Regions from separate parts of the Arthrobacter sp. KKT183 genome, predicted to be linked through region 1. Evidence: riboswitches for the same ligand, from Rfam matches in the RefSeq annotation. Region 1 holds a riboswitch; each other region holds the start of a gene.
What was found. A riboswitch is a leader RNA that binds a small molecule or an ion and turns the genes downstream of it on or off. The one in region 1 is predicted to bind S-adenosylmethionine.
Positions count from the first base shown of each region.

Region 2: it holds a riboswitch for S-adenosylmethionine, as region 1 does, so the genes downstream of both, ACZ2GY_RS13790 (rhodanese-like domain-containing protein) here and metX (homoserine O-acetyltransferase MetX) in region 1, are expected to answer to the same signal.
Region 3: it holds a riboswitch for S-adenosylmethionine, as region 1 does, so the genes downstream of both, ACZ2GY_RS10890 (aminotransferase class V-fold PLP-dependent enzyme) here and metX (homoserine O-acetyltransferase MetX) in region 1, are expected to answer to the same signal.
Region 4: it holds a riboswitch for S-adenosylmethionine, as region 1 does, so the genes downstream of both, ACZ2GY_RS01520 (ABC transporter ATP-binding protein) here and metX (homoserine O-acetyltransferase MetX) in region 1, are expected to answer to the same signal.

Region 1 covers NZ_CM145770.1:1,122,052-1,129,504, forward strand. Annotated here, with positions in the region: gene ACZ2GY_RS05320 (allantoate amidohydrolase) at 1-286, shown strand, start outside; gene ACZ2GY_RS05325 (amidohydrolase family protein) at 283-1,740, shown strand; gene hutI (imidazolonepropionase) at 1,737-2,951, shown strand; gene ACZ2GY_RS05335 (CPBP family intramembrane glutamic endopeptidase) at 3,072-3,860, shown strand; gene ACZ2GY_RS05340 (VOC family protein) at 3,905-4,546, opposite strand; SAM riboswitch class IV at 4,882-5,012, shown strand; gene metX (homoserine O-acetyltransferase MetX) at 5,030-6,217, shown strand; gene ACZ2GY_RS05350 (alpha/beta hydrolase) at 6,273-7,025, shown strand; gene ACZ2GY_RS05355 (class I SAM-dependent methyltransferase) at 7,058-7,453, shown strand, end outside.
Region 2 covers NZ_CM145770.1:2,901,355-2,908,807, reverse strand. Annotated here, with positions in the region: gene ACZ2GY_RS13810 (sigma-70 family RNA polymerase sigma factor) at 1-83, shown strand, start outside; gene ACZ2GY_RS13805 (COG4315 family predicted lipoprotein) at 98-667, opposite strand; gene ACZ2GY_RS13800 (multicopper oxidase family protein) at 813-2,414, opposite strand; gene ACZ2GY_RS13795 (O-succinylhomoserine sulfhydrylase) at 2,585-3,790, opposite strand; gene ACZ2GY_RS13790 (rhodanese-like domain-containing protein) at 3,879-4,412, opposite strand; SAM riboswitch class IV at 4,419-4,544, opposite strand; gene ACZ2GY_RS13785 (aminodeoxychorismate lyase) at 4,819-5,673, opposite strand; gene ACZ2GY_RS13780 (hypothetical protein) at 5,699-5,983, opposite strand; gene pabB (aminodeoxychorismate synthase component I) at 6,081-7,453, opposite strand, start outside.
Region 3 covers NZ_CM145770.1:2,281,820-2,289,272, forward strand. Annotated here, with positions in the region: gene ACZ2GY_RS10860 (sigma-70 family RNA polymerase sigma factor) at 1-161, opposite strand, end outside; gene ACZ2GY_RS10865 (DoxX family protein) at 470-1,018, shown strand; gene aroA (3-phosphoshikimate 1-carboxyvinyltransferase) at 1,024-2,358, shown strand; gene rsgA (ribosome small subunit-dependent GTPase A) at 2,355-3,476, shown strand; gene ACZ2GY_RS10880 (cold-shock protein) at 3,651-3,854, shown strand; gene hisN (histidinol-phosphatase) at 4,066-4,890, shown strand; SAM riboswitch class IV at 4,961-5,075, shown strand; gene ACZ2GY_RS10890 (aminotransferase class V-fold PLP-dependent enzyme) at 5,171-6,469, shown strand; gene ACZ2GY_RS10895 (class I SAM-dependent methyltransferase) at 6,562-7,320, shown strand; gene ACZ2GY_RS10900 (hypothetical protein) at 7,317-7,453, opposite strand, start outside.
Region 4 covers NZ_CM145770.1:296,210-303,662, forward strand. Annotated here, with positions in the region: gene acs (acetate--CoA ligase) at 1-1,872, opposite strand, end outside; gene ACZ2GY_RS01510 (ABC transporter permease) at 1,863-2,777, opposite strand; gene ACZ2GY_RS01515 (aliphatic sulfonate ABC transporter substrate-binding protein) at 2,777-3,805, opposite strand; gene ACZ2GY_RS01520 (ABC transporter ATP-binding protein) at 3,938-4,762, opposite strand; SAM riboswitch class I at 4,768-4,865, opposite strand; gene map (type I methionyl aminopeptidase) at 4,962-5,738, shown strand; gene ACZ2GY_RS01530 (ThuA domain-containing protein) at 5,735-6,403, opposite strand; gene ACZ2GY_RS01535 (nucleoside/nucleotide kinase family protein) at 6,463-7,104, shown strand; gene ACZ2GY_RS01540 (DUF2975 domain-containing protein) at 7,208-7,453, shown strand, end outside.

The DNA of each region.
Region 1 (7,453 bases):
GGCGTTCGAAGGGTGCACCGCCGCGCTGACCCGGGAGTCCGTCAGCGGCACCGTGACCTTCGATGGAGAACTCCAACGGCAGCTGCAGCTCGCCATTCCGGGCGCTCCCGGCCTGCCTACCGGTGCCGGTCACGACGCAGGCATCCTCGCCGCCCACGCACCGTCAGCCATGCTGTACGTGCGGAATCCGACCGGCATCAGCCATTCCCCGGAGGAACATGTTGAAAACGACGACGCCGACTATGGCGCCGTTGCGCTCGCCGACGCCCTGGAGCGGCTGCTGTGAAATCACTCTGGTGCGAGCAGGCCTGGCTGGAACCGGGGGACATTGCGGCGGGCGTGCGGGCCGAGTTCGGTGACAACGGCGTTGTCCGCACCGTTAGCCGCGGTGCTGAACCGGAACCTGATGATCTGCGGCTGAACGGCGTGGTCTTCCCGGCTGCGGCAAATGCACACTCGCATGCATTTCACCGGGTGCTTCGCGGGCGAACCCATGCCGGCACGGGCACGTTCTGGACGTGGCGGAACGCGATGTACCAGGCGGCCGGTACCCTCACGCCCGAGCTGTACGAGGAACTTGCGACCGCCGTCTACACCGAAATGGTCACGGCCGGCTGGACCAGCGTCGCCGAATTCCACTACGTGCACCACAGACAGGACGGCACCGAGTACGGCAAGCAGCGTATCGGGCCGCCAGAAACCGCAGCGCCAACGCACGCAACACTAACGCAGGCAGCACCAACGCACGACGACGGCCCGCATGCCATGGAGCTGGCGCTTGCCCGCGCTGCGGTCACCGCCGGCATCAGGCTGACACTGCTGGACACCTGCTACCTCTCCGCCGGCTTCGGCGCGCCGGTGCTGCCCGAACAGGCACGCTTCACCGATGGCAGCGCGGACGCCTGGCTCAGCCGGTGGCACTCCCTGCACACCGCCATCACGGGCAGCTTCGACGCATCCCAGGTCTCTGTCGGTGCTGCCCTGCACTCCGTGCGCGCCGTGGATGAACCTGCGCTTGCATACATTGCACAACACCTTCCCGCAGACGTACCCCTGCACATTCACCTTTCCGAGCAGCCTGCCGAGAACCGTGAGTGTCTCGAGGCGACCGGAACCACACCGACCGGGTTGCTGGCCAGGCATGATCTACTCTCGGAACGGTTGACTGTGGTTCATGCGACCCACCTGACCGCCCAGGACATGAATCTCCTCGGTCAGGCGCGGGTCACCGTAGCCATGTGTCCCACAACGGAGGCGGATCTCGCCGACGGCATCGGTCCGGCTCGCGCTCTGCAGGATGCCGGCGCGGTGGTGAGTCTGGGGACGGACCAGCACGCCGTCGTCGACCCCTGGCTTGAAATGCGGGCGCTGGAACACGGCGAACGGCTGGCGAGCGGCCGGCGGGGGCGATTCTCACCTGCCGAGCTGGTGCGTGCGGCCGCCAGCGGCGGGGCGCGGGCACAGGGTCGGCCCGCAGCCGGTCTGGCACCGGGACAAGTCTGCGACCTGGTCGCACTTGATCCCGCGACCGCGCGCACGGCCGGCTCTTCCCCGGCCCAGCTCGTGCTGACGGCAACAGCGCAGGATGTCACCGCCGTCGTCGTCGGTGGGGAAGTGGTGGCCCGGAACGGGCGCCATGTGCGGCTGGGGGGTCCGGGCACGCTGCTCGCCGCGGCGATTGCGCGGATGGACGAGGCAGCACCAACAACGAAGGCCACAACGGGGAAGGCACTCTCATGACGGGCGCTACAACGATCATCACCGGCATCGGCGAGCTCATGACGCAGGACGCCGAGCAGCGGGTTCTCAAGGACGCGGCGATCGTGCTCGAGGATGAGCGGATCGCCTGGCTCGGTCCGGCCGCAAACGCTCCTGCCGCTGATTCCCGGTACGACGCCGGTGGCCGCGCCTGCCTGCCCGGCTGGGTGGACAGCCATACCCACCTGGTGTTCGCCGGCGACCGAACCGCGGAATTCGAGGCACGCATGGCCGGGCAGTCCTATGCCGCGGGCGGGATCTCTGTGACGGTGGACGCCACGCGGCGCGCCTCGGATGAGGAACTCGGCTCGCTCGTGGCCCAGCGGGTGGCCGAAGCCGGAGCGAACGGAACCACCTACCTCGAAACCAAGACCGGCTACGGTCTCAACGTCGAGGAAGAAGCCCGCAGCGCACGGATCGCCGCTGCAACAGCGGACGAGGTGACCTTCCTCGGAGCACACCTCGTTCCGCAGGGGTGGAAAGCGGACGACTACGTTCAGACCGTCACCGGACCCATGCTCAGCGCCGTCCGGCCCTACGTGCAGTGGGCTGACGTATTTTGCGAAACGGGCGCGTTCACACCGGACCAGAGCCGTGAAGTGCTTCGCGCATGCCGGGACGCGGGTCTGGGACTTCGGGTGCACGGGAACCAGCTCGGCCCGGGGGAGGGCGTGCGGCTCGCTGTGGAGGAGGCAGCGGCCAGCGTCGACCACGTGAACCATTTGGAGCTGTCGGACATCGACGCCCTCGCAGGTTCCTGGTCCGGCTGGGAGGGTGATCCGGACAGCCGGGGGACGGTGGCAACCTGCCTGCCCGCGTGCGATCTGTCCACCCGCCAACCCCTCGCGCCCGCCCGGCAGCTGCTGGATGCCGGAGTACCCATCGCGCTTGCCTCCAACTGCAATCCGGGGACGTCCTACACCTCGTCCATGGCGTTCTGCGTAGCTACTGCCGTGCTGCAGATGGGACTGACGGTTGCCGAAGCCGTCCGCGCGGCAACCTACGGCGGTGCGCTTGCCCTCCACCGCGAACAAACAACCGACGACGGCGGCCGGCTGGCCGTTGGGTCGCTCGCTGTCGGACACCGCGCGGACCTGCAACTGCTGGACGCACCGTCCGCAACCCACCTGGCTTACCGTCCGGGGATGCAGCTGACCCATGCGGTGTGGCGCGCCGGGCAGCGCCTCCGTTGAGTTTTTGTCGCCTAGTTGCTGTTTCACGACGCTCAGAACAGCAGATAGGCGACAAAAACCTCCCGGGGAACCGTTTTTGTACGCTTTGGCAAGCACCGAAGCGTACGGCACCATGAAGGCATGCCAACCGCCAAAACCAGCCAGCCGTCGTCGTTATCCCCGACCGCCCGCCGGAAGAGGATCAAAGCGGAAATCCTGATTGTCCTTGGTCTGTCCCTCGGCCAGGCCGGGGTTTACGCGGTGGTGGAGTTGATCGACAAGCTGACCCGTGCGCCGCTGGCTGCGCAGACCACCAGGCTCAATCCGGTTCTGGACAACCGGCAGTACTTCGATCTCACCTACCAGCTGCTGGGAATCTTCTTTGCGCTGGTTCCCGTGGTGCTTGTGCTGTTCCTGCTCACCCAGCCGGGGAAGTCGGCCTTCCGCCGGATTGGCTTCACCTTCAGCAAACCGAAGGTCGACTTCGGTCTGGGAGTGGGGCTGGCCGCGGTGATCGGGGTGGGAACGCTCGGGGTGTACGCCGCGGGCCGGGCACTGGGGCTTACCACTGCGATCATCCCGACGGCGCTCGACACCTACTGGTGGACGCTGCCTGTGCTGGTGCTCTCGGCGATCCGTCACGCGGTGCTCGAAGAGGTCATTGTGGTGGGCTACCTCTTTGAGCGGCTCCGGGAACTGGGCTGGTCAGTCCCGGTGATTATTGTGACTTCGGCGCTCCTGCGAGGGAGCTATCACCTGTACCAGGGGATCGGCCCGTTCATCGGGAACGTGATCATGGGGCTGATCTTCGGCTACGCCTACACGCGCACCAAGCGGGTGATGCCCCTGGTGATAGCGCATGCGCTGCTGGACATTGCAGGCTTTGTCGGCTTCGCGCTCTTCGGCCCGGCTATCGGCATCGGAAGCTAACCCCCGGCCACGCGGCCTGGGGAACCAGCGTCCGAAAGAACCAATTAGATCCGGACCGCACCTTTCGGGGTTTCGAACGCTACCGACATGATGCCGGGCGTGCCGTTGGGGGCGATCCACTCGACGTCGACGTCGTCCAGCGGGTGGGTGACGGGCGTTCCGAGCCACTCTGTGACGCGCTCTGCCGACCCGGCGATGGTGAGCGCGCTGAGGCGCACGGACGCGGTGCGCGCCTGGGATGGGTGGAGGGACTCCGTGCCTTCATCCCAGCGGATCATGTAGGGGACCTGAGGGTCAGCGATGAGGCCCTTGATGCCGATCTGCTGCCAGGTCAGCTCCTGCCCGTCCGGGAATTTGCGGTTACCGGGGACGGCGCTGCGGCCAAGGCGGTCCTCGAACGGGGCGAGGTCATCAACGGCTACGCACCAGCCCATCCAGCCGCCGCCGGCCTCGGACCGTGCCCGCACCGCCTGGCCAAATGGAGCCTTGTCCGAGGCCGGGTGGTCAAGGACCTCGACTACCTCGAGGTACTGGCCGTTGACCAACGGAAAAATCATGTTGCGGGTACCGAACCGCGGGTGGATTCCACCCTTGACGAATTCAACTCCGAGGGCGTCGGAAATCCGTTCCGCAGTAGCAGTCAGTCCGTCAGGTTCGCAGGCATAAGACACATGATCCAGGCGCATGGCCCCATTTTGGCACTTTGTGATGGAGGCCTCGACTAAGGGTTACCTAAGTCACACCGCGGGCGACAATGTTCCAAGCAAAACCCAAGGTCAGAGCCGGATAGTTGCTTCACACAGGGAGCCCGGTTCCGAGACCGCCGGACTTTCCTGCCAGGGACGCCCACTGGGTGTCCCCCTTGAGTGGGGCCGACCGTTTTCCCATAGACGCCGAACGGCCCCACTCAAGCATCCTCTGCCGCACGCGCGCCTTTCACGGCTACTACGCCAGCCGGCTTCATTTCACGGCGAGTCACACAAGTTGCCCTCACCCGCGCTGGTCAGGTTTCCTAATACGAGGTAACGAGTGACAGTACGGCAGGTTCCACCCGCCATCAGCCCCGGCTTGCTGTCCGGCAACCCTCCCTCGCGGCGGGGTGCCCCGGGTGAAGACCAGGCCCTGCATGCAGTGCAGGAGCAAGCGCGATTCAGTGAGGCGGCAGGGTTTTGACAGGCATCACCACAGCGGTTCCGCAGCCGGAAGCGGGGCTGGTTGACGGCGTCGTCGTGCAACGGTTCCGGATTGGCCCGTTGGCGCTGGAAACAGGCGGCCATTTGCCCGATGTCGTCCTCGCCTACGAGACCTGGGGCACGCTCAATGCCGATGCCTCCAATGCGGTGCTGATCGAGCACGCACTCACCGGCAGCTCACATGTAGCGCGGGGCGAGTCCTCCGAGGATGGCTGGTGGGACGGGTTGGTGGGTCCGGGCAGAACCATCGACACGAACCGCTACTTCGTGGTGTCCATCAATATGCTGGGCGGCTGTTACGGATCCACGGGGCCGGCGTCGCTTGATCCGGAGGGCAAGCCGTGGGGTTCGCGTTTCCCCTTCGTTACCATCCGCGATTCCGTGCGTGCCGAGGCACTGCTCGCAGACCTGCTGGGCATCTCCTCCTGGCACTCCGTGCTGGGTGGGTCAATGGGAGGCGCGAGGGCTCTTGAGTGGGCTGTCACCTATCCCGGGCGGGTGCAACGGTGCGCCGTCATCGCGTGCGGAGCAGCGAGCACCGCGGAGCAGATCGCCTTCGCGCAGGCCCAGGTGCAGGCCATTCGCCTCGACCCGCGGTTCACCGGCGGTGACTACTACGGAAGCGCCGGTCCCGAGGATGGGTTGGGCCTTGCCCGGCGCATCGCGCACATCACCTACCGTTCGGAGGCGGAACTCGTACACCGGTTCGGTCGGGCAGCGCAGGGTATGGAAGAGCCTTTTGGGTCGTCGGCGCCGGGCGGGCGCGGCCGCTACCAGGTGGAGAGCTACCTGGACCATCAGGCGGAAAAGCTGGTCCGGCGGTTTGACGCCAACAGCTACGTCATCCTCACTGAAGCGCTCATGAGCCACGACGTTGCCCGTGACCGGGGGAGCCTCAGCACTGCGCTCGCAGCTGCCTCGGCAGAGTTCTTCGTCGCGGCGGTGGATTCGGATCGCCTCTACTGGCCTCGCCAGTCCGTTGAACTGGCGTCCGCATTGCCCGGGAACGTTGCCGTCCACACCATTGAATCTCCCATCGGCCACGATGCCTTCCTCACCGAGATTGCGCAGCTTGAGCCCGCGCTGGCAGCAGCGTTCTATAGCAACACCGACGACGGCGATGTCAAGGAGAGCGCCTCAGCGCTGCGGTTTCGCGCGGGCTGAGACGCAGCCTGCCGCAGCACGCCGCCGGCACAGTTCAACATGCCACTATGGAGCTATGACGAATTTTTCCTCGACTGACGGTTCTGCTGCGCCCTCCTCCGCCTCCTCCTCCGCCTCCGCCCCCGAGACCGGGCCCGGGACCGGCCCGGCCTCGACCGCACCGACTGTCGTCTGGTCGAAGCCCGAAGACGAGCGCTCCGGCTCGCCGCTCCTGGTGCTGCTGCACGGACACATGGCCAACGAGGAAGACCTCATGGGCATCCTCGACTTCCTGCCCGACGAGTTCACCGTGGCATCCGTACGTGCACCGGTCGCCCTGGGAGCAGGTTTCACCTGGTTCCCGCTGATGCAGGACGCCGCCTATTCGGTCGACAAGGTCACCGCCGCCGTCCAGGACGTCATTGACTGGGTCGACTCCATCAAGCAGTCGCACTCGAGCGTCACCCTGCTCGGCTTCTCGATGGGCATGGCAGTGGCAAGCTCCATGCTGCGTGCCCGGCCCGCAGACTACGCGGCCGTCGTCGGGCTTTCAGGGTTTGTTGTGCCGACCGACGGCAGCACGTTCTTCAACGACAGCGCGCTTGTTGCGAAGCCAGTGCCGTTCTTCTGGGGCCGGGATCAGGAAGACCCGGTCATTCCCGCCGATCGAATCGAGTTCACCCACGGCTGGCTGAACCGCCACACCAAGCTCACCAAGGTGCTCTACGCGGGCATGTACCACAGCATCAACGCACAGGAACTGGGACATGTGCGGGAATTTCTGCAGATGGTGGTGCCCGGCGTCAGCCGGACACCACTGTCACGGTAACGCCGTTACGGTGGCGGGTTAGACTCCCGAATGTGAAGAAAGAAACGCTCTGGGACGCAGGAAAACGCGCGGACCCCAACAGGTCAGCCGCCTACATCCAGCGTTTTGAACAGCTGATATCCGAGGGTGCGGACTTACACGGGGAAGCCCGGTGCGTCGACGCAATGGCTCCCCGAAATGCGCGTATTCTCGACGCCGGCTGCGGGCAAGGCCGGGTTGGCGGGGAACTGGCGCTGCGTGGCCATTCCGTGGTGGGAGTTGACGCGGACGCCCAGTTGGTCGAAGCGGCGAGGGCAGCCCACCCAGGGCCTGTGTGGCTGGTGGGAGACTTGACAGAGCTGGATCTGCCGGCCCGCGGAGTGGCTAAGTCCTTTGACGTGATTGTCTGCGCAGGAAACGTCCTCGCCTTCCTTGCTCCGGGCACGGCG
Region 2 (7,453 bases), 1.8 Mb from region 1:
GGACCGTGAAATCCCGTCTGCACTACGCTTTGCGCTCCCTCAAGAGTGCCCTGCTTGCCCGGGATGTGGCCTCGAGCGGTTAGCCGCGGCCGTTACCTTACTGGATCATCTCGCCGTCAGGGGCTACGACGTACCACACCTCGTTGACGCCCTGGCCGTTGGTGTCACCCGGAGCCTCATCTTCGGCGAAGTAGTAGATCGGCATGCCGTTGATCGTGACCTGCAGTTCACCCTCGGGTGTTTCAATGGTGCCCACTTCGCCCGTAACGCCTTCCACTTCGGGTGTCTCGCTGTCGCTGAGCACCGGCGGCCAAGCTTCAAGGCAGCCGCCCTCACAGGCGCTCACCCCGGAATTCGCCTCGTCATTGGTGAAGTAATAGACCACCATGCCTTCGGAGTCGACGACGATCTCACCCAGGTCGGTCTCGGCGACACCAAGCGGCGTTCCGACGGTTCCGCCGGCCGCTGCTTCACCGGATGGTTCCTCGGAAGCCCCCTCCGTTGTCTCCGCCTCGGTGGGCTCAGCGCTTGTCGGTTCTTCTGCCGGCGTGGTTTCTGCGGCTGGGGGGCTGGTCTCGGTCTCGGTTGAGGTGGAGCCGCCACAGCCGGTCAACGCCAACAGGCAAACGGCGATGACGGCGAACAAGACACGCATTGCTTTACTCATGTTGATTCCTCCCGTAAACACCCCCTGGACACCCGGGGGATGGGAGTGGCCACTCGACCCCTCTGCTGGGAAGACGCACGAACTATCCCGGATGGTTCAATTTGCGGGAGAACTCACAGGTGAATCCCAGCTTCAGGTCGCCGCGCTACCCGACAGGGCTGTCGAAGACCGGGCGTGCGGCGGTGATGGGGTCGTTGGGATCCGGTTCACCCTGCAACAGGCCGACCCTGAACTGCAGCATCATGTCGTGGTCCTCATGGGGGAGGTTATGGCAGTGAACCATGTAGCGGCCTTTCTGGTGTTCGAACCGCATGATCGCCTGAACGGTCTCGTTCTCACCCACGTACATGACGTCCTTCGGGCCCTCCTCATAGCTGAAGGGGCGCTGTCCGTTCCGGCTGAGGATGTGGAAATCAACCAGGTGGATGTGCACGGGATGGAACCAGCCGCCCGACTTGTTTTCGATTTCCCAGATCTCGACGTCGTTGGCACCAGGATTGGCGATGACCTTCTGGAAGTTGCTCGCGATCACATCCGCCCAGCTCATACCGTTGATCTTCCACTCCCCGTTCTGGCGCTCCACCCGTAGCCGGCGGGTGGCCTTGGCCATCGCCCGGGTCAGCTGCATCGGACTGCTGTTAGCGAGGACTGTGGGAAGTGTCAGCGCAGTCGGATCATTGCGGTCGAAGGCGTCGTCCGTGACGTCAAAGGCCATGACCCGGCGGGTATTGCCGAACTCGATGTTGTTGGGGTTGGAAACGTTCTGCAACTCAATCCGCTGACCCGCCCTGTACTTTGAGAAATCGATCAGGACCTCATAGCGTTCCGAGTTGGCATGCCGGTACTGGGCCACCGGGATCGCGCGAGGCATGAGTCCGCCGTCGGTCGCCACGACTGTCAGTGGCTCCCCGGTGCTGAGCTTGAACCGGAATGATCTTGAGATGCCGCAGACCAGCACCCGGAAGCGGTAGATCCGGCGCTTGACCTTCATGAGCGGCCAGGGGACCGAGTTGACCAGGTTGATGTCACCCCAGAGGCCACTGTGGTTGTGGTCGTCATAGTTTGCGTTTCCGTCGGCGCGCAGCTGGATGTCGCTCACCATGAGCGGCACGTCGAATTCGCCCTGCGGTAGTAAGGCGCGCTCAGCCGGATCGTGGATCTGATACATGGCGACAAGGCCCGAGTATGCGTTCTGCGCCGTGTAATGGACGCCGTGGTCGTGGTACCAGAGCGTGCGTGCGGGTTGGAAGTTGGGGTAGTGGTAGTCCTTCCGGAACCCGGGCAGCGTGGTGTCGGAGGCGTAGCCGTCGTATTGCGGCTGGGACGCTGAACCGTGCAGGTGGGTCGACGTTGCCATCGGAGTCCCGAAGTCGGGATGGGCTTTCGGCAACTGGTTCCGCATCGTCACAACGGCATGCGTGCCCTGATCGATGGAAATGGTGGGACCGGGGAAGATCCCGTTGTAGCCGAGGATGCGTGTCTTCAGTCCCGGAACAAGGGAGGCCGTCGCAGCCTTCTGGGTCACGTTGTAGAAGTTCTGCGGTTTCCCGTCCAACGGGTTGATTCCCGTCTTGTACGGCGCCAGGAACGGCGGACGGGTGAACGCGAGCTGATAGGGCTTGAGCTTTGAGCCGTCCAGGACCGGCGCGGACTTCGCGCTGATGGAGGCCAGGGGAGCGGTGAGGGTCGCGGCGGCCAGAGCACCGAAGCCGCCCATCGCCAGGAAATTGCGCCTGCTGACAGACATGGGAACATCCCTTCCAAAGGTGTTTCTTTTGGTGGGACGCGCATCGGGGTGCGTTGAAAACGCCCGCCCAGACTACGTACTCGATGTGTGCCTCAGCAGCAAGATTGCTCCTGCCTTCTTGGGGAAACCTTGGACGATCGTTTGGGTTACGGAGTGAGGCTACCCAGACATCAGGAAGTGAGTGCCTTGCCCAGATCAGTCTGCAGGTCGCTTACGTCTTCAAGGCCCACCGAGAGCCGGATGACGCCGTCGGTCAAGCCGATTGCGGCACGCCCTCCTGGACCCATGGCGCGGTGTGTGGTGGTAGCAGGGTGGGTGATCAGCGTCTTTGAATCGCCCAGGTTATTGGAGATATCGATGACTTTCAGGGCATCGAGCAGCGCAAAGGCGCGCTCCTTCGCCTTTCCCTCGGGTGCATCCAGTTCAAAGGTCACCACCGTGCCGCCGGCTGTCATCTGGGCGGCAGCGAGATCAAACTGCGGGTGCGATTCGAGCAACGGGTAACGGACCCAGTTCACAGCCGGTTGGGCTTCAAGCCAGCGGGCGAGGGTCAGCGCCGAGGACGAGGAGTGGTTCACCCGCAGGGAAAGGGTTTCCAGTCCCTTGAGGAGGGTCCAGGCATTGAATGACGACAGCGCGGGCCCGGTGTGCCGCATGAGTGTCTTCACCGGACCCTCGATGAACTCCCTGCGGCCGAGGATCGCGCCGCCCAGCACCCGGCCCTGCCCGTCGATGTGTTTGGTGCCGGAATAGACGACGACGTCGGCACCCAGTTCCGTACACCGCTGCAGCAGCGGTGTGGCGAAGACATTGTCGACGACGACCTGCGCTCCGGCCGCATGGCCAAGTTCAACGACCGCCCGGATATCGACGATCTCCTGCATCGGATTGGACGGCGACTCGAAGAAGACCGCTGTGGTGGGAACGCTCAGTGCTTCCTGCCACTGGCCGAGGTCCCAGCCGTCCACGAAGACAGCCTCCACTCCCCAGCGCGGCAGAATCTCGTTGAGGATGACGAAGCACGAGCCGAAGAGGCTGCGTGAGGCAACAACGCGGTCGCCCGAGGCCAGGAGGGCACCGAGCGCGGTGAAGACGGCAGACATGCCGCTGGCTGTGGCGAAGCACGCCTCCGCACCCTCGAGCAGGCGAAGCCGCTCCTGGAACATGGCGACAGTCGGGTTGCCGTACCGGGAGTATACAAAGCGGTCGACGTCCCCGGTGAAGGCTGCCTCCGCCGCCGCAGCAGAGGAATACACAAAGCCCGAGTTCAGGAAGAGCGCCTCGGACGTCTCCTCGAAGTTGGACCGTGCCAGCCCCCCGCGTACCGCGAGGGTATCGGGTGACCAGGCAGCGCCGTCGTCATCCGGGCGTTGGATTCGGGGGTAGCCGCCGTTCCCCGCGATGGGCTCACGGCTGGCCGCCGGAGAGAACGACGACGGCGCGGGCTCACTTACTGGCGTGTGCTCATTCACGGGCGTCGCCACGGTCCGTTGCCGAACGGGCAGCGCCGGTCCGTTCTGTGATCGCGGTCTGTCCTGTGGTCGTTGCGTGATCTGTCGTATCCGTGCTCTCTGGGGCTTCTTCTGCATGAACTGTGGTGGCGAGGCCGCTGGAGCGCCAGCCGCCGTCGGCCTCAAATCCGTGCAGCACGTTGTAGGCAGTGTGACCGGCGGCGGTGGCATTCTGTGCTGCTGCCACAGAACGGACGCCGGAACGGCACAGGAAAAGCAGTTCGCGGCCCTTGAGCCCGTTCAGCTGGTTGAGGAAGGAGACGTTACGGCTGCCGTCGGAGCGCGTCCACTCGAGGAAGAGGGGGACGGTCCCGGCGTCGGTGAGGTCGGGAACGCCGACGCTCCGCCATTCCTCGACAGTGCGGACATCCACCAGCACGGCGCCCTTGCTGACGCGTTCCACCGCATCACGTGCGGTGATGTTGCCGGCATAGCCGTTGCCGGGCCGGGAATTCGCCGGGGGATGGGGGTTGGAATGCAGTGCCATTGTGTCTCCTCACGCTGTGCACGCTGGTGATCATGGGATGTGATCGTTGTGCCGAGTAGTCACCTGAGGCACCCCGCCGTGAAAGAGGGTTGCCGTCCAGCAAGTCAGGGCTTGGCGCTGGCACTCGTTACTCCGGAATGAACGTAGCACCGGCGGCGCCATGCCTGCCATGCCGGGCCGTAACGTGCGGTAACGCCGGCGATACTCGGCCAAAGGCGCCGGGGCGTGGCAGGTCCGAGCCAAAAGCGCCGATGCGTGGCAGGCCTGAGCCAAAAGCGCCGATGCGTGGCAGGTTCGTGGGGATGTCCCCACGATCCTGCGAATTCCCGGCACTTTTGCGGGTGGGCCGAGAGACGGACGGGTGGGCCAGGGAACGTGCGGTCGGGCTGGGGGACGGGCGCTCGGGCTAGGAGACGGACGCTATGAGACCGCTCAACTCCGCCGTCAACTCGGGCGAAAGCGTCACCGGCTTTCCGTCGATGGACTCGACCTCGGCGAGCAGACGGACGCTCGAGATCAGCCAAACGCCGTCAGACGCGAACAGGTCTTCCGGCACGAGCGGTCCGTAACCCAAATCCCAACCTGCCTCACGCGCCGCCGCAAACAGTGCGCCCTGCGAGGTGCCCGGGAGGATCCCGCTCTCAAGCTGGGGCGTGATGAGGTGCTTGACGCCGTCGATGACCCGCGCAATCAGGACTGTCGAGGTCGGGCCTTCGAGGACCTTGCCGTCAGACGAGGTGAAGATGACATCGTCGGCGCCGTGCGAGCGCGCATAGCGGACCGCCGCCATGTTCACCGCGTAGGAAAGGGTCTTCGCGCCCATCAGCAGCCACGGAGCACGCTGGGCAACCGTGCTGTCATAGCCGCGGTCAAGCAGGAGGACCGACAGCCGCTGGCCGCGCAACCCGACCGGTACGGCGGACACCTGGACCCACGCGGTGGCTCCCGCCTCTGGTTCGCCCCGGGTGGCGACGAGTTTGACCACGAGTTCGCCATCGTCGTCGGCTGCCGCCAGCGCGGTGGTGATGGCGCGTTCCCACACGTCCGACGACGGAATCTTCAGTTCCAGCGCATCGGCGGACGTCGCCAGCCGGGCGAGGTGGGCCTGCAGCTTCCGGGGAGCGCCGTTGACCGCGAGCATTGTTTCGAAGATGCCGTCACCCCGCGTGATCCCGGTGTCGGTAACCATCAGCTGCGGCTGTGCTGCGTCAGCTATGCGGCCGTCGGGACGGGCGGGGTCGAGGAACACCAGAACAGTCATGCGATCAGCATAGTGACCGGGCAGGTCAGGAGCTCGTGTCGTTGTCCTCGTTCAGCCCGCGCTGGGCAAAGTCTGCTTCATCGGAAGCTTCCGCAGGGAGGGGATCGGCAGCGTCCGGAACCTGGTCCGGTGCGTAGTCGATGAGACCGGCGTCGACCCGTTCCTGCTCCGTTGCGGACGCCAGGGCATCGTCATCGAGGCGTTCAGGCTGCCCCGCATGGCCCTGATGGATGCGCTTGGGAAGGAACTCGTTATCGGGCTCCGGAACGTCGTTCAGGTTGGGCGTGTTTTCATCGTTGGAGCTAGTCATGACCGTTCTCCTTCGTTGCACTTTCCTCGGGCGTCCCATGCTTCCACAGACGCCAAGTGGACGAAAGGCCCGCTCAGCGAACCGCTCGATCGCAGCGTCAGCTGGGGAAGCTCGAACCAAGCGCAGACAGCACCCCGAACGCCTTCGTCCGGACCTCGTCCCACTCCTCGGCGGGGTCGGAATCCGCAGTGATCGCGCCGCCCACTCCGAGTGTGAGGCGGGTGCCGCCGTCGTCGTCCTCCAGCACGAGAGTGCGGATGACGACGGCGAGATCCGCCGCCCCATCGAGGGAAAAGTAGCCGGCGGCGCCGGCGTAGACGCCGCGGGGTGCTTCCTCGAGTCGGTCCAGGATAGCCATGGTGCTGATCTTCGGCGCACCCGTCATTGAGCCGGCAGGAAATGCGGCCGCAACGGCTTCGGCACGGGAGGAACCGGGCCGGAGCCGGGCGTCGATGGTGCTCACCATCTGGTGAACGGTTGCATAGGTCTCGATGTCGCACAACCGGGTCACCGTCACGGTGCCGGGGACTGCAAGGTGGGAGAGGTCATTGCGGAGCAGGTCCACAATCATGATGTTCTCTGCCCGGTCCTTCGTGCTGGTGCGCAGATCCTCCTGGAGGGCGGCGTCTTGGGCTGGGTCCGGGGAGCGGCGCCGGGTTCCTTTGATTGGTTCGGCCCGCATTCCGCCGGTGGAGTCCAGCCGCAGGAATCGTTCGGGCGAGGTGCTCGCGACGGCGAAGCCCGGGAAGGTGAAGTAGTGCGCAAACGGGGCAGGATTGGCGCCTCGCAGGGCGAGGTAGATGCCGAATGGGTCGACGGGCGTTTCCTCGCGTGAGGTCAGGGCCGTCGTCAGGCACACCTCATACGAGTTGCCGTCCGTGATTTCCGCTTTGGCCGCACGGATTTTCTTCAGGTAGGGCTCGCGTGTGTCCCGCGCAGTGAAGCGGGGTGCACTCAGTGGGCGCGGTGCACCCACCGGACTTGTCACCGCCGGAGCAGCGCCCCCGGAAAGCACGACGGCGCGGGCACGTTCCAGCCACGCATCGGCGTCGGCGTCGCGGGAGCCGTCGCTCAAGGTCAGCAGGTAGGTGCGCTGTTCCCGGTGGTCAAGGACGACGGCACGCCCCGCGAAGAGCAGCGAAGCATCCGGAACCGAACTGGAACCGTGCGCAGGAGCGGAACCACCGGTTTCACGCTTCAGCTCGTAGCCAAGGTAGCCCAGCCAGCCAAGTGCGAACGGCCCCGGATAGTCCTCCGGCGACCGGACCGCGCGGCGACCCCACACGCCGTCGAGCCAGCGGAAAAATGGACCGGCAATCCGGGCATTAACCGGGCCGCTGCTGACCATGGTGACGCCGGAGGTGTGCTGCGCAACCTGCCCGAACCGGCCGCCGTCGTCAGCCAGGATGGAGAAGCGGCTGCGGCCCTGCGGGTCCTGGGCCGCGGAGCTGTCCAGCCAGGCAGCGGCCT
Region 3 (7,453 bases), 1.2 Mb from region 1:
GCCGGATTACGGGCCATTCTCATGGCAGCCGAATACAGTTGGTCCACGTACTGCATGGCGTCCCGCTCGAACCTCGCCGTGCGATCAGCAACGGATTCGGTGGACAGGTCCAGTTCCTCGTCTTCGGCTGGGGTGGGCCCCGCCGCGGCTGTGGTATTCATTGCTGCAAAGTCTACGCGTCCGCGGGTTTGCCGGCGCTGCGCCGGACCGGCCGGCGCATCAATGTGGATGCGCGGGATGTGGCCCCGCACCGATGTTGCTGTGCCCATCTGCTCCTCGTATCCGTTTACTGCGTGTTCATGTATCTCCAACCATGGGCAGCAGGTGAATATTCCGGTGCACACGCGGCGGCCGGATCGCCTCGGTCCGCCAAAAGTGCAAAACTAGACACATTCATCCACGGTTGTAACTGACTTTGTTCGCCAAGTAGATCCGGTGCCGCCCACGGTGCTGGAAGCCAGGAGGCATTGTGACCCTTGTTCGCGTATTCGCCCGCCCATTGCTTGCCAGCAGCTTCGTCCTCACGGGCATTGACCGCCTCCGGAATACCGAGGCCACAGCTACTGCCCTTCGTCCCACCCTTGACCGCATCAACAAGGCGGTGCCCGCAACGGCCTCGGCAACGAGCAACGAACAGCGTGTCGCGAAGGTGCTCGGCGCTGCCCATCTCGGTGCGGCGGTTCTGTTGGGGATCGGGCGCTTTTCCCGCGTCTCTGCTCTGGTGCTGGTCGCCACGTCCACGCTGAACGCCGTTGTTGATTTCAACAGCGCGGATTCGTCCACGTCCAAGGCCCGCAAGGACCGCCGCAACCAGCTCCTCAAGAACCTGTCGCTGATCGGTGCTGTGCTGCTCGCCGCCGTGGACACCAACGGCCGGCCGAGCTGGGCCTGGCGTGCAGAGCATTTCGCCGAGGATGCGCGCCGTAATGCCCTGGCCCTCAGCCATGACACCCGCAAGAGCATCAAGAAGGCGGAGAAAGCTGTACGCAAGACCGCTTCGGAAGTCACGGGCAGCTAAGGAGCATGAGCGCGCTGTCCGCCGCACCGTCCGCCACATCCTTTTGGCCGGCACCGTACGCAGCCGGTCCCGTTGATGCAACAGTGGAGGTCCCGGCGTCGAAGTCACTGACCAACCGGTACCTTATTCTCGCTGCGCTTGCGGACGGCCCGAGCAGGCTGCGCGCACCGTTACACTCGCGGGATTCCCTGTTGATGGTGGAAGCCCTTCGGTCGCTGGGTGCCACGGTGGAGGAGCTCGACGGCGACGGCACGTATGGCCCTGACTTGCTCGTTACGCCCATTCCGCCCGACGCGTCCGGGGATGTGAGCGTGGACTGCGGGCTGGCCGGCACGGTCATGCGCTTTGTTCCTCCGCTAGCGGCGCTTCGTGCGGGGCGCACCTCGTTTGACGGTGACCCTCACGCCCGCAAACGCCCGATGGGCGCGGTCATCAGTGCTCTCCGCGAACTTGGAGTACAGCTCGAGAACGACGACGGCTCCCTGCCCTTCACGGTCGCAGGAACCGGAGCGGTAGAGGGCGGCACGCTGGTGATAGACGCGAGCGCCTCGTCCCAGTTTGTCTCTGCGCTGCTGCTCGTTGGCGCCCGCTTCACGGAGGGCCTCAACCTGCAGCATGTGGGCAAGCCGGTGCCGAGCCTTGACCACATCGCCATGACGGTTGCAGTGCTGCGGGAGGCCGGCGTCGTCGTCGACGATTCCATTCCGAACTCGTGGCGGGTGGAGCCGGGAACCATCAGCGCGTTCGATGTGCGCGTCGAGCCTGACCTCTCCAATGCCGGTCCGTTCCTCGCCGCTGCCCTCGCTACCGGCGGCACCGTGCGTGTGCCGCACTGGCCTTCGGACACCACTCAGGTCGGAGCGAAGTGGCTGACCATACTCCCCCTGCTGGGCGCCGAGGTTGAGCTGACCGATGACTCCACTCTGGTGGTCCGCGGCACCGGGACGATCACCGGCGCCGAGTTGGCCGACACCAGCGAGCTGGCGCCGACCGTCGCTGCGCTGTGCTCGCTCGCGCGGACACCGTCGGCATTGTCGGGCATTGGACACCTGCGCGGGCACGAGACTGACCGGCTCGCCGCCCTCGTCGCGGAGATTACCCGCCTCGGCGGTGATGTCGAGGAGACCGTTGACGGCCTGGTCATACGCCCGGCTCCGCTGCACGGCGGTCCTTTCCACACCTATGAGGATCATCGGATGGCCACGGCCGGCGCCATCCTGGGGCTCGCAGTGGACGGCGTGGAGATTGAGAACATTGCGACCACCGGCAAGACCATGCCCCAGTTCCCCGAGCTGTGGAAGGCACTCGCTGCCACCGCTGGTCCGAGCGGCTCTCGGTGACATCCGCCGGGTCGCGCCGCGGGACCGCTTCCTGGGATGAATCCGATGTTCGGATCCGGCCGAACAAGAAGGGTTCCCGGCCACGCACGAAGGACCGCCCGGCTCATGAAGATGCGGTGACCGGACGAATCATCACGGTGGACCGCGGACGCTATACCGCGGTTGTGGATGAGGACACCAACGCAGAGCGGGTTGTCATTGCCGCCCGGGCACGGGAACTCAGGCGGTCCCCCGTCGTCGCCGGAGATCTGGTGGCGCTGGTGGGAGATGTGAGCGGTGAACCGGACACTCTCGCCCGCCTGGTCCGGATTCAGGAAAGACGCACGCTGCTTCGCCGCAGCGCGGATGACACCGATCCCGTGGAACGCGCTGTGGTTGCCAACGCCGACCAGCTGGTGATCGTGGTTGCGGCCGCGAATCCGGAGCCGCGCACGGGGTTCATCGACCGCGCGCTGGTGGCCGCCTACGACGCCGGTATTCAGCCCCTCCTCTGTGTCACCAAAGCAGACCTGAAGGATCCGTCGGATCTGCTGGCGAATTACGAACATCTTGACCTGCTCATCATCACCAGCCAGACTGCGTCCACACCGGACGCAGTGGAAACCACATCCGCTACCGGCGCCTCAGCGCTCCTCGCGCCCGGCGCCGTCGAGCAGTTGAAGGAGCTTTTGGACGGCAAAGTGAGCGTACTGCTCGGTCACTCCGGCGTGGGCAAGTCGACGCTGGTGAACGCGCTCACCGGAGCCAATCGGGCGACGGGCGGAGTGAACGCGGTCACCGGGCGGGGGCGCCATACCTCCTCATCGGCTTATGCCCTCAAAGCTGCAGACTCAGCACCCGGTACGTGGATTATCGACACTCCGGGCATTCGTTCCTTCGGCCTTGCCCATGTCGAGGCCGACCGCATCCTCGCCGCCTTCCCGGATCTTGCACCCGGCACCGAGGACTGCGAGCGGGGCTGCCGCCACGATGCCGCCGCCGTCAACTGCGGACTGGACGGCTGGGTCGCGTCGGGCGCTGCCGGCGAATCCGGTCCGGTGCGCCTGTCTTCGCTGCGCCGGCTTCTCGGGGCGGGCATCGAACCTTCCCAGGGTGCCAAGGAGCTGGGGATGCAGTGAGTGATGTGACTACGGCGCCGATTGCCTGCTAGACTGAACGGAGTTGTTGTGTTGCGCACGAATGTTAAGCCTTGATTTCTCTCCGGAGTTCGAAAGCTTTTTTTGCAGGCGAAATGAACACCGCGACAGGAACCCCGAAGTACGGGGGGATCCTCACACTCAAGGAATAAAAAAATGGCAACAGGTACAGTCAAGTGGTTCAACGCTGAAAAGGGCTTTGGATTCATCGCTCCTGACGACGGCGGCGCTGACGTTTTCGCTCACTTCTCCGCAATCAACTCCGGCGGCTTCCGCTCGCTTGAGGAGAACCAGAAGGTCAGCTTCGAGACCACCCAGGGCCCCAAGGGCCCCCAGGCTGAGAACATCTCCGTTCTCTAAGTCTCCGTTCTCTAAGTTTCAGCGCTTCAAGATCTAGCGCTTCAAGAAAGGGGACATCGGCTTCGGCCGGTGTCCCCTTTCTTGCGTTTAACAGCACACCGTTCAATGACACCCGTTCCTGTGCGTGCGTGAACCGATCGTAGCCCAGCGCTGAGCGCGTCCGCATCGGGACCTCCCGCATCTGTGCACCCTGACCATATAGGTTGAAAGTATGAACCTCCAGAGCTACAACGATGACCTCCGCCTTGCCCATGTAATGGCCGACTCCGTAGACGACCAGACCATGTCCCGGTTCAAGGCGCTGGATCTGGCGGTCGAAACCAAGCCGGACTTCACCCCGGTCACGGATGCGGACAAATCGGCGGAAGAGGCTATCCGCGGGCAACTCTCGCGTGCGCGTCCGCGCGATGCCGTACTCGGTGAGGAGTACGGCAGCAGCGGCGCCGGCTCGCGGCGCTGGATCATCGATCCTATTGACGGAACCAAGAACTTCGTCCGGGGCGTACCGGTATGGGCTACCCTCATTGCATTGGTGGACGAGGGCCGGCCTGTCGTCGGTGTTGTGAGCGCCCCCGCGCTCGGAAAGCGTTGGTGGGCTGCAACGGGCACCGGTGCGTTCATGGGTAAGTCTCTCGCGGCAGCCAGCCGGCTCCGGGTTTCGAGCGTATCCCGGCTGGAAGACGCCTCGCTCTCCTACTCGAACCTGTCCGGCTGGAAAGAGCGCGGCAACTTTGACGAATTCGTGTCGCTCACCGAATCCGTGTGGCGTACACGCGCCTACGGTGACTTCTGGTCCTACTGCCTTGTCGCCGAAGGCGCTGTGGACATCGCCTGCGAACCTGAGCTGAACCTGTATGACATGGCCGCGCTGGTACCCATCGTCACGGAAGCCGGCGGTCGCTTCACGTCACTCGAAGGCTCCGACGGACCCTTCGGAGGCAACGCGCTGGCAACCAACAGCACACTTCACAATGATGTCCTGAAGCGACTGAACCCCTCGCTGGACGATCTGCTTCAGGAAGGTACCGGCGTCTGACGTGGTCGCTTAACACCAACACGTAACACAAGGACCGGATATTCCCGGCCTGCTTTAGTCTGGATTCCTAGGTCACGAGTGCCAGCGTTAAACCCCGGTTTGCTGGCCGGCAACCCTCCTTCCGCGGCGGGGTGCCCCGGGTGACGACCTGGCCGGGCCAGAACGTGGTTCGGCAAGCGCGGGGCCTGGTGAAGCAGGTCCCCTGAACCTACGTGGGGTACCTCCTGTGAGCAACGCACTTCTTGAGAACGAACTCTCCGCTGCACCGCTGGCGTCCGTGATGGGCGCTGAGCTGCAGGCGCCGCTGGTGGACGGCACTGCCGTCCGTTACGTCAACCTGGACTATGCCGCTTCAACGCCGGCGCTGCAGCAGGTCAATGACTATGTGCAGAGCGTGCTTCCCTACTATGCGAGTGTGCACCGGGGCGCCGGGTACGCATCGCAAATCTCCACCTCGCTCTACGAGAATGCACGAAGGACTGTGCGGAACTTCGTCGGCGGCCGGGAAGATGATGCGGTCATCTTCACCCGCAACACCACCGATTCGCTGAACCTCCTGGCTGGATGCCTGCCGGAGGACGGTGAGGTCCTCTACCTCGACGTGGAACACCATGCCAATCTGCTGCCCTGGCTGCAGCTTCCCCATCGCGGGCTGGTCGCCGCGGGAACCATCGAGGAAACGCTCGCCGCTGTGGAAGAGGAATTGGCATCCGGAGGAATCAGCCTGCTTGCTGTAACCGGTGCGTCGAATGTCACCGGAGAAGTTCTGCCCATCGGCCGGTTCGCAGCGGCGGCTCATGCGCACGGCGCGCGGATCGTCGTCGACGCGGCTCAGCTCGCTCCCCACCGGCGGCTGGATCTGCTCCGCGACGGTATCGACTACGCGGCCTTCTCGGGCCACAAACTGTATGCGCCTTTCGGCGCGGGCGTCCTGGTCGGTAGAGGCGACTGGCTCGATTCCGGAAGGCCCCACCTCGCCGGAGGCGGCGCAGTGAAGACTGTGAAAGTGGACTCGGTGTCCTGGGCAACCGGTTCCGCGCGCCATGAGGGCGGGTCACCGAATGTGCTCGGTGCAGCCGCGCTGGCGAAGGCAACAGAGGCCATCGCTGGGTTGGATGAACCGGCCTGGCTTGCGCATGAATCAGAGCTGCGGGATGCCCTCGTGGAAGGGCTCTCCAACCTTCCCGGCATAGCAGTTCACCGCATCTTCGCTGACAGCACCGATGCGATCGGCGTAGTGAACTTCTCTGTCCACGGTTACGACGCCGGGCTGGTCGCCGCATATCTGTCTGCAGAACACGGGGTTGGACTGCGGGACGGGAAGTTTTGCGCTCATCCGCTGCTGAAGCGGCTGGGCCTGCCGTCAGGTTCGCTACGGGCGAGTTTCGGGCTCGGATCACGGCAGGACGACGTCGACAGGCTGTTGACCGGTTTGCGCTCGCTTCTTCGGGATGGACTGGGGACTGACTATGCGGTCGACGCCGGGCGCTGGGTGCCCGCGGTCGAGACCCGCCCTTTCCCTGACTGGGCTCCGCCCACGCCGGGAACTGCCGGCGCCGCGCCCTGCACAACCGACTGAGCGCTGCGACCGCACTTCCTCGGCACGACGCCGCCTTCAACCGGGTGCTTTAATTGACGGGTTCCGTACCCGTCATGCGAGGAGTTCCCAACATGGGTGTTGGAGGTCCGCGCCTCGCCGAACACCGCCGTCGTGAATTGGCGCGGGGCTACCTGCAGGAAAGTGACCGCTACGAGCGCGTGCGTCCGGGCTACCCCCAAGACAGCGTGGACTGGCTCATACCCGCCGGAGCGTTGCGCGCAGCAGACGTTGGCGCCGGCACCGGCAAGTTCACCCGGGAGCTCATCCGCCGCTGCCCGGAGGTGACAGCTGTTGACCCATCCCTGGACATGCTTGCAGTCCTCGGACAACAACTCCCGCGCGTAGCCAGAGTGCAGGGAACTGCCGAGGCATCGGGACTCGCAACGGCGAGCGCTGATGTACTCACAATTGCCCAGGCCTGGCACTGGTGTGATCCTGCTGCGGCAAGCCAGGAGGCCGCACGTGTGTTGGCACCGGGGGGAAGATTCGCGCTCGTCTGGAATCAGCTGGACGTCAGCGTTGCCTGGGTACACCGGCTCTCCCGCATCATGCATGCCGGAGACGTTTTCCGGCCGAGCTACCGCCCTATGCTTGGTCCGCGCTTTTCGGAGCCGGAGTCTAGGGTCATTCCATGGACGCAGGTTCTTCCGGTCTCGGACATCGTGGAACTTGCGCGCTCCCGCACCTACTACCAGAACGCATCAGCCGGTGTGCGCACCAAGGTGGAAAACAATCTGTCGTGGTACCTGCACGATCACTTGGGGCACCAGCCGGACGCAGTCCTCGAGCTGCCGTACCTTACCTACTGCTGGCGGGCCGGCCGGCTTTAGCCCTCAGCGTCCGTCCCGTTCGTTTCCGGCCCGGAATCTGCACCCTCAGCCGGGTCCTGTGAGTGAGTGCCTGTGTCGGCGGGATTCTGAGCGCGATCCCCCTCTGCCGGCTGTTCAGAGTGCTCGCGCGGCA
Region 4 (7,453 bases), 830 kb from region 1:
GGTGTCGCCGAGCGGCGTTCCCTCGTACAGCTGGGTCAGCAGTCGCCGCATGATCTTCCCGGAACGCGTCTTCGGCACATCCTCCACGACGACGACGGCGCGCGGCTTGGCAACCGGACCGATGGCCTTCGCGACATGGTTGCGCAGGTCCTGTTCAAACGCTGGATTACCTGCCTCGCCATGCACGACGACGAAGGCGGCGATCGCATGCCCCGTCACCGGATCAGCCACCGGGCAAACGCCCGCCTCAACTACCCGAGGGTGCGACACGAGCGCCGACTCGATCTCGATGGTCGAGAGCCGGTGCCCGGACACATTGATGACGTCGTCAACGCGCCCGAGGATCCAGGTGTCGCCGTCGTCGTCGTATTTGGCGCCGTCACCGGCAAGGAACCAGCCCTGCGCAGCGAACTTCCGCCAGTAGGAATCGAGATAACGCTGCGGATTTCCCCACACTGTGCGGGCCATCGCCGGGCCATGCCGGTCCACCACGATCAGCCCCTGCTCTCCGTGACTGACTGGCTCGCCGTCGTCGTTCACGATGCGCGTGCTCACACCGGGCAGGGCGCGTGAGGCGCAGCCGGGTTTGAAGGAATCATCAGTGGGGCGGGGACTGAGCACTGTCGCGCCGGTTTCCGACTGCCACCACGTGTCCACAACGGGAGCGGTACCGGAGCCGATTTTCTCCCGGAACCAGCGCCACGCCTCGGGATTGGTTGCCTCGCCGACCGTGCCCAGGACTTTGACGGAAGAGCGGTCATAGGAGGACGGAACGCCGTCGGGAAACCAGCCCATCAGCGAACGGATCAGCGTGGGCGCCGTGTAATAGCTGGTGACGCCGTAGCGTTCGATGATCTCGAAGTGCCGCCCGGGATGCGGGGTGTTCGGTGTGCCCTCGAAGATCACCTGAGTGGCACCGTTGGAGAGTGGACCGTAGATCTCGTAGGTGTGTGCCGTGACCCACGCGAGGTCGGCGGTGCACCAGTGGACGTCGTTCACGCGGCACGCGGGATCCGGGTCACTGAAGAGAAACTCGTAACTCCACGACGCCTGCGTCAGGTAACCGCCGGTGGTGTGCACCAGGCCCTTCGGCTTGCCGGTGGTGCCGGAGGTGTACATGATGAACAGCGGCGTCTCGGCGTCGAACGCCTGCGGCTCGTGTACGGGGGAGGCGGTGCCAACAATGTCGTGCCACCACACGTCGCGGCCTTCGGTCCACGCGACATTGCTGCCCGTCCGCCGGATCACCAGCACGTGTTCAATGGCGTTCTTCCCGACGACGGCGGCATCGGCGTTGTCCTTCACCGGCACCGCGGTGCCGCGTCGGTACTGCCCATCGGTGGTCACCAGCAGTTTGGCGCCGGTGTCCTCGACCCGGAAGCGCAGCGCCTCGGCGGAAAAGCCACCGAAGACGAGCGAGTGAACGGCGCCGATACGCGCGCACGCCAGGGTCACGACGACGGTCTCCACCAGCACGGGAAGGTAGATGACCACGCGGTCGCCCTTGCCGATCCCCAGGGCAGTCAGGGCGTTGGCCGCCCGGCACACCTCGTCCTGAAGCTCGGAGTAGGTGACCGTGCGGCGGTCTCCCGACTCGCCCTCGAAGAACAGGGCAGGCTTGTCGCCCAGACCTGCAGCGACGTGCCGGTCCACGCAGTTGTAGGCGGCATTCAGGGTGCCGCCGGCGAACCACTCAATGCGCGGCACCGACAGCTCGCCGTCCGGTCCCTGCTGTGCCGGTTCGAATGTGTGGGCCGTATGCCAGTCGGAGGACCAGTGCAGCCGGCGCGCCTGTTCCTCCCAGAAGGCGATCCGCTCTTCCTCGTTGGTGAAGCCCCCGTGAACAAGGGAATCTACGGCAGTTACGCCCATTTGCGGATAGCCCACTTCTCGAAGACACCCAGGATCGCGTCCGTGAGCTTGCCGAGGATTGCCAGCAGCACTATTGCCAGGAGCAGTCGGTCCACCCGTCCATTGTTCTGAGAATCGGTCAGCAGGAAGCCGAGGCCCATCGAGGACGCCAGGAGCTCAGCCGCGACGAGGAACAACCACGCCTGCGCGAGCGCCAGCCGCAGCCCCGAGATGACCGAGGGGACAACGGCGGGCAGCTGCACCGTGGTGAACAGCCTCAGACCGTTCAGGCCGAACGCCCTTCCTGCCTCGACCAGGTTCTTGTCCACGTGCTGCAACGCCATGGCAACAGTGGTGAACACCGGGAAGAAAGCGCCGATGGAGATGAGAATGACTTTCGAATCCTCGCCGATCCCCACCCAGAGCATCAACAGGGGAACCCACGCCAGTGACGGCACGGCGCGGATGGCGCCGATGGTCGGCGAGAACAGGGTGTCCACCCATCGGGACAGGCCGACAAACGCTCCGACCACGAGACCGGCGATCGCGCCGATCAGAAAGCCGATGACCACGCGTTGGGTCGAAATTGCAATGTGGATGCGAAGTTCCCCGCGCTGGATCAGATCGACGGCGGCGTCAAAGACAGCGGTTGGCGCCGGCAAGGTGACCGGACTGATCAAACCGACGACGGCGGCCAGTTGCCAGGCCGCCAACAGCGCCAGCGGCACAATCAGTCCCAGTCCGAGCTTGGCGACTGCCTTGCCTCGCGGCTTGCGGCGGGTGAGGGCATTGCCCTGCCTGCCGTCGTCGTCGTTTTGATTTGTCCCGTTCGGGGAGTTCGTCCCCTTCGGCGAGAGAACCGAAGCAGGGCCGGTGCCGACGCCGCCGGGCACGATGCTGTTACCGGTGAGGTAAGGGTTGCTCATTACTCTCCAATAGCGGACGGATCGGCGTTGGTTGCGTAGGTGTCATCAAGAAGGGTGGAGAGGGCTTCGTCAATGTTTTCCTGGCTTGCGACGTCACCGGATTCGACGAACATCGGGCCGACTACCTCGAGCACGTCCAGCTGGGCCTGACCGGGGGTGCCGTTGACGTCGAGGTTGGACCGTTCGGAGATGACCTTGGTGGCCACGGATTCTTCGATGCCCGCAACTTCGGCGAGGATGGCTGCGGTTTCCTCCGGGTTTTCCTGAGCCCACTGGCGTGCTTTCTCGTAGGCGTTGACCACTGCTTGTGCGAGTTCCGGGCTTTCCTCCAGGAAGGACTCGGTGGCATTGAGGAAGCCGTAGGTATTGAAGTCCACGTTGCGGTAGAACAGCTCGGCGCCGTCTTCTTCGGCTGCGGCCATGATCGGGTCGAGGCCGGACCAGGCGTCCACCGAGCCGGTGTTGAGGGCGGCCCAGCCATCGGCGTGCTGGATGTTCTGGATTGTCACTTCGCTCGGATCAACGTTGTGCTCGGCCAGTGACTGGAGCAGGAAGAAGTAAGGGTCGGTGCCCTTGGTGGCGGCGATGGACTTGCCGCGGAGATCCTCCGCGGATTCGATACCGGTTTCCGCCGTTGTGACCAGTGCGGACCATTCGGGCTGTGAGTAGATGTCGATGGTCTTGATGGGGGAGCCGTTGGCGCGGGCCATCAGCGCTGCCGAACCGGCCGTTGAGGCGACGTCAGCTTCGCCGGAGCGGAGCAGTTCGTTGGCCTTGTTCGATCCGGCGGACTGGACCCATTTGACCGTTACGCCCTCATCTTCCAACTCGGCCTCGAGCCAGCCCTGGTCCTTGATGATGAGGCTCAGCGGGTTGTAGGTGGCGAAGTCCACCGTGAGTTCTCCGCCGGTCGCGGCTGCGGCTTCGCCGACTGAGCCGTCGGCGTTTTCCCCGGCAACGCAGCCGCTAAGGGCGAGGGCGGCGATTGCGGCGGTGGCGGCGAACTGAAAACGTGCGGTGCTCTTCATGGTGATCCTTTTCGGAGAGTGCGTGGGACGGGTGTAGGGGGCTTGTTCTTGGGGGTGTCGGCGCAACATGGCGGCACGGTGGGCGCCGCACGCGCTGGGATACGGCGCTGCGAACTGGCCGCAGGCGCGCGGTTAGTGCTGGTGGCTGTCGACGCCGAGGCTGCTCAGCAGCGAACTGCGTAGCGCGGCAAGTTCGGCTGAGCCGCGGTCGCGCGGACGGTCGCCCGGAACCTCCAGCACGCGGCTGATGGTTGCACCCTGGACGTCAGGCTCCTTCGCGAGAACGATCACCCGGTCGGCGAGCTGCAGCGCTTCGTCAACATCATGGGTGACCAGCAGGACCGTGGTCGGGGTGGTTTGGTGGATACGCAGCAGGAGGTCCTGCATCTTCAGCCGCGTCAGGGCATCGAGTGCGCCGAAGGGTTCGTCGAGGAGCAGGACGCCCGGGTTGCGTGCCAGTGCACGTGCCAGCGATGCCCGCTGTGCCATGCCTCCGGACACTTCGCGGGGCCGGTGGCCGGCGAACCCGTCGAGTTCCACGAGGCCCAAAAGCTCCTCCACCTTCGCCTTGCCCGCGGCGGAACTGGTTTCCCTGGGCAGGCCGATAGCAATGTTCTCGCGCAGCGAGAGCCAGGGGAGGAGTCGGGGTTCCTGGAACGCGACGGCGCAGCGGGGATCGATCCCGTCCACTGCTGTGCTGTCGATGAGTACCGCACCGCTGGTGGGAGCGTCCAGTCCTGCCGCGGCTCGCAGGAGGGTTGATTTCCCGCAACCGCTGGCGCCCACAATGGCGAGAACCTCGCCTGCTTCAACGTCCAGGGTCACGTCGCGAAGCACCACGTGCTGCTCGCTTCCGCTCCCGAAACTTCGGGTCAACGAAGAGAAAGTCAGCGGCAGTGTCTGGTTGCCATCAGTGGAAATGGCCTGGGTACGGTGCGCTCGAAGAACGGTGCTCATGTATAACTCCATCGCTCCTGGCAGTAGCACCCGTTCTCCTGCAAGCAGGTAAGGGTTGCTGCGGCGTCAACGATCCAGGTCTCTCGGCCGCTCGGGATGGTGGAATTCCACTAAACGCTTTTGCAAGGGTCCGGCGCAATATGTGTCGTAACAAAGGAACGCTTCAGCCGGACATCGGCAGCGTGAGAGGGTCATCTACATGATTGAAATTCTGAACGCGAGCGAGTTGGCCAGGGCAAAGGAAGCGGGTGCGCTGGTCGCCAGCATTCTGCAGACGGTGAAGAGCCGCAGCACGGTCGGGACAAACCTGCTGGAGATCAACCAGTGGACCAAAGAGATGATCGCTGAGGCAGGCGGGGTGTCCTGCTACGTCGACTACGAGCCGCCGTTTGGGCGCGGCCCGTTCGGCGCCTATATCTGCACGTCCGTCAACGATGCTGTGCTCCACGGTCTGCCGCATGACTACTCGCTTGCCGACGGCGACCTGCTCTCCCTGGACCTCGCCGTCTCCCAGCGCGGAATCGTCGCAGACTCCGCCATCAGCTTCATCGTTGGCGAGTCAAAGCCGGCGGAGAGCGTCGCGATGATTGATGCCACCGAACGTGCATTGACTGCCGGGATTGCCGCCGCCAGACCAGGCGCGCGCATCGGCGACATCTCCGCTGCCATTGGTTCAGTCCTCAGCGCCGCGGGCTATCCGATCAATACGGAATTCGGCGGTCATGGTGTCGGGTCGACAATGCACCAGGATCCCCACGTGGCAAACACCGGACGGCCCGGCAGGGGATACGTGCTGCGCCCGGGGCTTTTGCTGGCGCTGGAGCCATGGGTCATGGCGGATACCGCTGAACTGGCAGTCGACGCCGACGGGTGGACACTCCGCAGCGCTACGGGCTGCCGGACCGCGCACAGTGAGCACACCATCGCGATCACCGACGATGGCGCGGAGATCCTGACCCTGCGACAAGAGACCTAGCCAAGCAGCCAGTCCACCGCGCGCTTCATCAGTTCGCGGTGTTCCGGTGAGGAGTACGACGCCGCGTCGTGGCCGAGTGCGTCATAGAAGCTTCGTGCGGATCCAGTCCCGACAGGTCGCTCCAGGGACCACATCAAAGGGTGCAAGTGCCCCTCGTGTTCGTGGCGGGCGTGAACGACGACGTCCGGTGAGGTGCGCAGCCAGCTGTAGCGTTCGTCGGCGAGAGTGAAGTCGGGAATACCGACGGGGAAGGAGCCCTCGAGCAGGATGGTTGCCGCGCCGTACTCCGGGTGCATGGACACGTCGCGTACCCAGCGTCCGCCGAGCGCCGCTTCCCAGGACTCGGAATCGACAAAACTCGTGGCGCTCGAGTGCAGGGCGAGCAGCGGACGGCCGCCGGCTTCCCAGGCGTCCAGGCCATCACGGGCGGCATCTGTACCGGGGGAAGTGCCGCCGTCCCGCGGGAGGCCGACATTCACCACCAGCAGATCCGGCCAGGCAGCAGAGTCACGGAAGCTACCGAGGGTGGTGTCGACGTCGTCGGCTGTTTCTACGGTGAGTCCGTGACCGCGGAGCAGGTCCGCGATGGCCGCGGAAGTTTCCGCGAACGGGTGCCAGGGGTCCGCGTACCGGCCGGTGCCGCTGAGGATGAGTGCCGTTGTCATGGGACCCATTCTGCCCATAAACGGCGTTCTCGACCCGGGTCACATGTCAGGATGGCACGGTGACGCTGTCGGAACTTGTTGATCGAATAGAGCGCATATCGGCGCGCGAGGCCGGCGTCGTGGTTGTTGGGATTGTCGGCGCGCCGGGAGTCGGCAAGACAACCTTGGCGGAGCAGTTGATGGCTTCACTGAACCAGAACAAACCCGACCCGGATCAGCAGCGCTTCGCCCATGTTCCTTTGGACGGGTTCCATCTGTCCGATCAGGAGCTGGCGCGCCTGGGTCTTCTGGAACGCAAGGGCGCACCCGAGACGTTCGACGAGCATGGCTATGCTGCTCTGTTGAAGCGGCTTCGTGGACGGCGGGATTCTGTAGTGTATGCCCCAGGTTTCGAGCGCACCATCGAGCAGCCCATTGCCGGCGTGATCCCTGTGTATCCGTCGGTGCGCACCATTCTCACGGAGGGCAATTACCTGCTGCTCGATCGCCCGGGCTGGCGGCAGGCTCAGGCTCAGTGCACTGAGGTCTGGTACTGCGAGCAGGATGAGAACCTGCGGCTGGACCGGCTGATCCAGCGGCACATCCTGTTCGGAAAGAGTCCGGCTGCGGCGGCGGAGTGGGTAGAGCGGGTGGATGAACCGAACGCGCGATTGATCGAGGCGACGAAGAACCGGGCGGATCTGGTGATTCGGGTCGAGTAGCCGGTCGGTTCCGGCACTTCTGTTGCCTCGTGGCTCCGCGCAAGTTTGACCACCTATCGTTTCTCGATATATTCTCCTTGTAATTCAATCGAAGGAGAACCCGATGGGAAAGTTTGCCGTCCTCGCGTTGCAGGTCGTCATCGCGATGGTCATTGCGGGCTCGTTGTTCATCCAGCTCTGGATGGTTCCGCTGATCTCCGCTGATCTTGAGCAGTCGGGCGTGCCCACTGGGCTGCGCATCACGTTCAACGCGATCGTCGTCTTCGGCATCCTGACGGTTCAAGTGAGCGCCGTCTGCTTGTGGAAGTTGCTCACCATGGTCCGCAGCGGCACGGTCTTCTCCGATGGA